Regions from separate parts of the Kitasatospora sp. GAS1066B genome, predicted to be linked through region 2. Evidence: predicted binding sites of a transcription regulator. Region 2 holds the regulator's gene; the other holds the start of a gene.
What was found. Region 2 encodes HspR, which represses chaperone genes until heat shock. Its sites were predicted from a motif close to TTGAGNNNNNNNNNCTCAA; they were not measured.

Region 1 (3,404 bases), on a different contig from region 2:
GCCCAGCTCGGTCTGCGAGGCGACCTTGCGCAGGATCCGGGCCACCGCGCGCTCCAGGTTCCGCACCCCGGCCTCCCGGGTGTACTCCCCCGCGAGCCTGCGCAGCGCCGACTCGTCCACCGAGACCTCCTCGGCGGTCAGACCCGCGCGCTGCAGCTGCCGCGGCAGCAGGTGGTCGCGGGCGATGACCACCTTCTCGTCCTCGGTGTAGCCGTCGAGGCGGACCAGCTCCATCCGGTCGAGCAGCGGCTCGGGGATGGCCTCCAGCACGTTGGCGGTGGCCAGGAAGACCACGTCGGACAGGTCCAGCTCGACCTCCAGGTAGTGGTCCCGGAAGGTGTGGTTCTGCGCCGGGTCCAGCACCTCCAGCAGGGCGGCGGCCGGGTCTCCTCGGTAGTCCGAGCCGACCTTGTCGATCTCGTCCAGCAGGACCACCGGGTTCATCGAGCCGGCCTCCTTGATGGCCCGCACGATCCGGCCGGGCAGCGCGCCGACGTAGGTGCGCCGGTGGCCGCGGATCTCGGCCTCGTCGCGCACGCCGCCGAGCGCGACCCGGACGAAGTCGCGGCCCATCGCCCGGGCCACCGACTCGCCGAGCGAGGTCTTGCCGACGCCGGGCGGGCCGACCAGCGCCAGCACCGCGCCGCCGCGGCGGCCGCCGACCAGGCTCAGGCCCTGGTCGGCCCGGCGCTTGCGGACCGCCAGGTACTCGACGATCCGGTCCTTCACATCGGCCAGGCCCGCGTGGTCGGCGTCCAGCACGGCGCGGGCGCCGGCGATGTCGTAGCCGTCCTCGCTGCGGTTGTTCCAGGGCAGCTCCAGCACGGTGTCCAGCCAGGTGCGGATCCAGCTGCCCTCGGGCGACTGGTCCGAACTGCGCTCCAGCTTGTCGACCTCCTTGAGGGCGGCCTCGCGCACCTTCTCGGGCAGGTCGGCGGCCTCGACCCGGGCCCGGTAGTCGCCCTCCTCGTCGGCGGCCTCGCCGTTCAGCTCGGCCAGCTCCTTGCGCACCGCCTCCAACTGCCGGCGGAGCAGGAACTCCTTCTGCTGCTTGGCCACGCCCTCCTCGACGTCCTTGCGGATGCTGTCGTTGACCTCCTCCTCGGCGAGGTGGTCGCGCAGCAGCTGCAGGGCGTACTCGAGGCGGGCCAGCTGGTCGGCCTCGAGCAGCACCTTGAGCTTCTGCTCGGCGGTGGCGAAGGGCGCGTACCCGATGTTGTCGGCCAGCTCGCCGACGCCCTCGATCGCGGCCACCCGGTCGACGATCTGCCAGGCGCCGCGCTTGCGCAGCCACTCGGTGGAGAGCGCCTTGTACTCCTTCACCAGCTCGGCGGCGCGGCCGGCCGGCGGCAACTCGATCGAGGACTCCTTGAACGGCGTGGTCTCCACCCAGAGCGCGGCGCCCGGCCCGGTGGTGCCGGCGCCGATCCGCACCCGGCGGACGGCCCGGACCAGCGCGGCCGGCTCGCCGTCGGCCAGCCGGCCGACCTGCTCGACGGTGGCGAGGGTGCCGGCCGCGGCGTACGAGCCGTCCAGCCGCGGCACCAGCAGGACCTGCGGCTTGCCCGCGACACCACTCACCGACGCCCGCGCGGCGGCCCTGGCGGCCTCCACGGCGGCGCGCACCTCGGTGTCCTTGAGGTCCAGCGGCACCACCATGCCGGGCAGCACGACCTCGTCGTCGAGGGGCAGCACGGGCAGAGTGAGCGAAGCGGACGTCGATGCCATGATCTCTCCCCAGTCAGTGAACTTGAGTCGACATGACTAAGGCTTCCTCGGAGCCGAATGTTCCCGGGGCCCTGTTCGCTCTGAGCGATCAACGAAATGCCCCCTCGGGAGGACCCGAGGGGGCACACGGCGGAACCGGCCGGCGAAGGGACCGGAGGAGATGGGACCGGAGGAGATGGGAAACGACGGCGCTACACGCGCTCCAGGGCCGGCTCGGCGGCCCGGCGCGGCAGTCGGCGCGGCAGGCCCCGCACGGGCGAACCGCGCCCGGGCCGCCGTGGTCGCCGCAGCACGCCCCACAGCGCCACCCCGGTGAGCAGCGCGGTCGGATGGCCGACCGCGGTGATCAGGTCCTGGTCGGTGATGATCTGGTGCGCCACCAGCAGCACCGCGCCGCCCAGCGTCAGGTACCGCCCGCGCACCGACAGCAGCCCGGCCAGCGCCCCCAGGCTGGCCAGCACGCCGTAGCTGACGCCGATGTCCAGCTCGTCCAGGATGCTCGGCCCGACCTTCCCGGTGGCCACCGCGATCGCCACCACGGCCTGGGAGAGCAGCGTGCCCACCACGTGCCCGGCCGCGAAGACGCCGGCGGCCCGCAGCGGACCGACCCGCCGTTCCAGCGGGGCGACGGTGAACGCGAAGGCCCACAGGTAGGGCATCCAGACCGGCCCGGCGACCCAGAGCCCGCTCATCAGCAGCGAGCGCAGGGGGGTGTGCAGCAGGTGGTGGCCGTCCGTGCTGGACATGGTCTGCAACTGGTGCACCAGGTCCTGGTTGGCGAACTGGGCGAAGACCGTGGTCCCGGCCAGCACCACCAGGTAGCCGCACGCGAAGGGGTTGCGCCGGGGCGTCGGCAGCCGGTTCAGCACCCAGCGCAGCGGCACCGAGCGCAGGCCGAACCGCAGGCCGGTCAGGGGCGTCACCGCGGCGGGGCGTGCACCGCTCCGGGCCGCGTTCGCCGTCGCGTCCGCCATGGCGCCTCCGTCCCTCGGTCCGTGCTCGCTGCGCGTGCACACCGTGCCATCATCCGTCCGTTTCGTCCACGGTATGCGGCATCCCTGAGAAGACGCTGAGTACCGGGTCACGGTCCCTGTCAGGGCAGTTCAGAAGTTGGTCTGGACCAAAAGTCGGCTGGGTCGGACCGGGACCCGCGCGCGGATTCGTGCATACTCACCGTTACCGTGAGACGACATGGACGGGTAAGGTAGCGGCCCGTGCTTGGTCCCCGGGGCGCGCGCTTCGGCCTGTGCTCCGGAAATCTGCGGTCCACCTGCCGGTGCTCGCCGGGTGTCCGTACGCTGCGAGGTATGCATGTCGGGCCGGTGGTCGGGAAGCCGCGGCCCACCCGCGCTAGGCGGAGCCCGGGGCGTCAAATCAGCACGCGAAATTAACGACGGAACAAGACTACGAGCGGTGCCCGCCACTCCCACAGGTGGCGGCCCGCAGGCCCTGGGGGCGGTGGCGTGACCGTGACAGAGATTCAACAGGACACCAGCAGCAGCGGTGTGATTGCCCAGCGACGGGTACTCGTGGTGGAGGATGAACCCACCATCGCCGAGTCCATCGCGGCCCGACTGGGCGCGGAGGGCTTCAAGGTCGCCGTGGCGCACGACGGCCCCGGCGCGGTGGACGGATTCCACACCTGGCAGCCCGATCTAGTGGTGCTCGACATCATG
Region 2 (3,404 bases):
ATGTCTGCACTTGCCTCGGAGTCGGAGTGTGGCTTTGATAAACACTTGTTCGCGTCTATCCGCGAGGGCATGGCAGACGTCAAGGCGTCCGTTATATCAGGTTCATGACAAGGAGGCACCGAATGCGTCGTGCACCTCGACCCAGGATTCGCCTGCTGGTGACGGCTGCAGTTGGTGCGGCGCTGTTGGTACCGGCCATTGCTTCGGTTCAGGCAGCCGGCCCGAAGGCCGCCGACTTGGGGCGCAGCGACCGGAGCGTGACCGTCAGTGCGCTCGCCATGTCACCCGAAGACCTCGTCTGGCACGGCTGACACGGAGTCGGCCGCCGACATGGTGGTACCCGGCTGTCCGCAGGTTCGCGCTGCTCAGTGCCCGGCGGCGTCCGGGAGAAGCGTGGGCTCGTCCCCGGTCTGCTCGCCGTCCTCACCGTCCTCGCCGTAGAGGCTGCTGGGCGTGCTCAGCGCCATCCGCCAGCCGAGCTGAAAGAGGGTCTCCGAGCCGTACTCCTCGCGGAAGTCGGCAATGTGCCTGGCCAGCGTCCGTTCGCTGATGCCGAGGTTGCGGGCGATCACCCGGTGCCCCACGCCCTGGACCATCATGCGCAGGATATTGGTGCGCATGCGGGAGATGACCTCCGGCGGTACCTCGGTGGCCCCTGGGAACACGCTCGACCGCTCCCACATCCGCTCGAACGAGTCCAGCATGTAGGCGACGATCGCCTGGTCGCTGACGAACGCGGCCTTCTCCAGGTCCCCCTGGACCGGTATCACGGCCACTCGGCGGTCGATGATGAACAGCCGGGTGAACGGCTCCTCCAACGTCCGCACCTCGCCGCCCTCCTCGGTTATGCGCTCGACGTAGTGCCGTGCGGGTGCCGAGTATCTGGCGCTCGGGTGATAGAGGACCCGTCGGGCGACGCCGCGTCGGATGAGTGACAGGTCCTCCTCCAGCGCGGCCTCATTGACATTCGACTGGCGTCGGCTGCCGCCCGGCTGTGCGGTGACGATCTCGCGTTGCGCGCCGTCGATCAACGCGCTGAGCCGCTGGCCGATCTCGACCAGGCCGTGGATGTGCTCCACCGGCCCGCCGCGGTGCGGTTGCTGATCGAGCGACTGATAAGCCTGGCCCAGTTCCCGCATGGCGCTGGGGAGTGCAATGGCCTGGGTGAGCAGAGAAAGGGCCTGCTTCTGCCACGCTGAACCGAGCCGATTGGCCAGCCTGTTCGGATCTGTGGCGGTGACGAGTGACGGTTTTCCTTGGCTGATAACCAATAGACCGAGCCCGGCCAGTTCCGTGTACGGCCCGCCCAGATCGGCTTCGCTGACCTCGACGCTCCCCCCTGCCGCAATCACCTCAAGGTAGCGGGCTCTTGCCTCGGCGGACACGAAGTCGGTGTGCTCCTTCTCCACCTCGCCCCCGCCCGTCGAACTCACCCTTGGCTCCCCCTCTCGGGAAATCGACCGCTCATTCGGCTGGCAGCACTCTACGCAAGCGCGGGAGCGCTTGGCACCCCACCATCCGATGGGTACCAAACGCTCCCGCCCGTTCCGCTTCTCCGGCTACCGGACTACCGCCGCGGCCGCCACACCACCAGCGCGCTCGACTGCTGGGCCGGCTGGTACGGCACCAGGTCCCGCCGGTACGAGGCGTGCACGGCAGCTTCCCGGGCCTGCAGCGCGGCACCGGCGCCGTCCACCGCGGCCGCCAGCTCGGCGACCCGTGACTGCAGGGCGGCCACCTGGTTCTCCAGCTCGATGATCCGCTTGATGCCGGCCAGGTTGATGCCCTCGTCCTGGGAGAGACGCTGGACCTCGCGCAACTGCTGGATGTCCCGGGCCGAGTAGCGCCGGCCGCCGCCACCGGTGCGGTCCGGGCAGACCAGGCCGAGGCGGTCGTACTGGCGCAGGGTCTGCGGGTGCAGGCCGGAGAGCTCGGCGGCCACCGAGATCACGTAGACCGGGGTCTCCTCGGTGAGCACGTAGCCGGTGCCCGGCTGGGCCGCCCGGCGGGTACGGGGGGTGGGGCCGCCGGGCAGGCCCTCGCCCAGGCCTACGCCGATGGAGTCGGGGGGGTTCATGTCAGGTCACGCTCCCTCCGCCGCCTTGAAGAGGGCGGCTCGCGGGTCCTCGGATGCGGTCGCGTCGCGGTACTGCTCCAGTGCGCTCAGGGCCTCGCCGCTGGTCTCCTGAGGGACCGTCACCTCGACGGTGACCAGCAGGTCGCCCCGAGTGCCGTCCTTGCGGGTGGCACCCTTGCCGCGGGCCCGCAGGGTCAGGCCGTTGGCGCTGCCGGCCGGGAGCCGCAGTTTCACGGCGGGGCCGTTCAGGGTCGGTACCTCGATGGTGCCGCCCAGCGCGGCTTCGGGGAAGGAGACCGGGACGGTCACCGTGAGGTTGTCGCCCTTGCGGCCGAAGACCGGGTGGGTGCTGACGTGCACCGTGACGTAGAGGTCGCCGGGCTGGCCGCCGCGCTCTCCTTGGGCACCCTTGCCCTTGAGCCGGATCCGCTGGGCGTCCTGCACCCCGGCCGGGATCCGCACCTGCATGGTGCGGGCCGAGCTGGCGCGTCCGCTGCCGTGGCACTCGGTGCACGGGTCGTCGACGATCATGCCGCGGCCCTTGCAGTCGCGGCACGGGTCGGAGAGCGCGAACGCGCCCTGGCCCCGGCTGACCGTGCCGGCGCCGACGCAGGTCGGGCAGACCCGGGGCGTGGTGCCGGCCTTGGCACCGGTGCCCGAACAGGCCCGGCAGGCGGCCTGGCTGGTCATCCGCAGCGGGACGGTGGCGCCGTCCACCGCCTCGTCGAAGCTGAGGGTGACCTCGGTCTCCACGTCCGCGCCGCGCCGCGGCTGGGCCTGCCGGCCGCCGCGGTTGAACAGGCCGCCGAAGACGTCGCCGATGCCGCCGCCGCTCGTCTGCGAGCCGGTGAACAGGTCGCCGAAGTCGAAGCCGTAGCCGTTGGTGCCCGGGCCGCCCGAGCGCATCCCGCCGGCCCCGAAGAGGCTGCGGGCCTCGTCGTACTCCTTGCGGCGCTTCTCGTCCGACAGGACGTCATAGGCCTCGGAGATGTCCTTGAAGCGGTCCTCCGCCTTGGCGTCGCCCTTGTTCGCGTCCGGGTGGAACTCGCGGGCGAGCTTGCGGTACGTCTTCTTGATCTCCGCGGTGGTGGCGTCCTTGGGCACGCCGAGGACCTTGTAGTAGTCCTTCTCCACGTAGTCCTTCGTGCTCATGGCTGCTGCCACCTCCCGGGATGGGTCGATACGGCGCTGCGGAGCCGCGCGTCACCGAAGGCGACGTGCGACCCCGCAGCGCACAGCGTGTCAGTTCTCTGCGGCACCGTCAGCCTCGGGGCCCGTGTCCGGGCCGCCGGCGGCCGGGCCGCCGGTGCTCTGGGTCCCGGGCTGC

Region 1: a site for HspR is predicted at 1,751-1,769, ahead of lon (endopeptidase La). Genes of this name have one in related genera too.

Annotation. Positions count from the first base shown of each region.
Region 1 covers NZ_JBGCCO010000011.1:146,635-150,038, reverse strand. The annotation lists gene lon (endopeptidase La) at 1-1,728, opposite strand, end outside; gene ABH937_RS14885 (rhomboid-like protein) at 1,920-2,702, opposite strand; gene ABH937_RS14880 (response regulator transcription factor) at 3,198-3,404, shown strand, end outside.
Region 2 covers NZ_JBGCCO010000003.1:312,897-316,300, forward strand. The annotation lists gene ABH937_RS04805 (hypothetical protein) at 123-311, shown strand; gene ABH937_RS04810 (TrmB family transcriptional regulator) at 366-1,433, opposite strand; gene ABH937_RS04815 (heat shock protein transcriptional repressor HspR) at 1,568-2,077, opposite strand; gene dnaJ (molecular chaperone DnaJ) at 2,084-3,229, opposite strand; gene grpE (nucleotide exchange factor GrpE) at 3,320-3,404, opposite strand, start outside.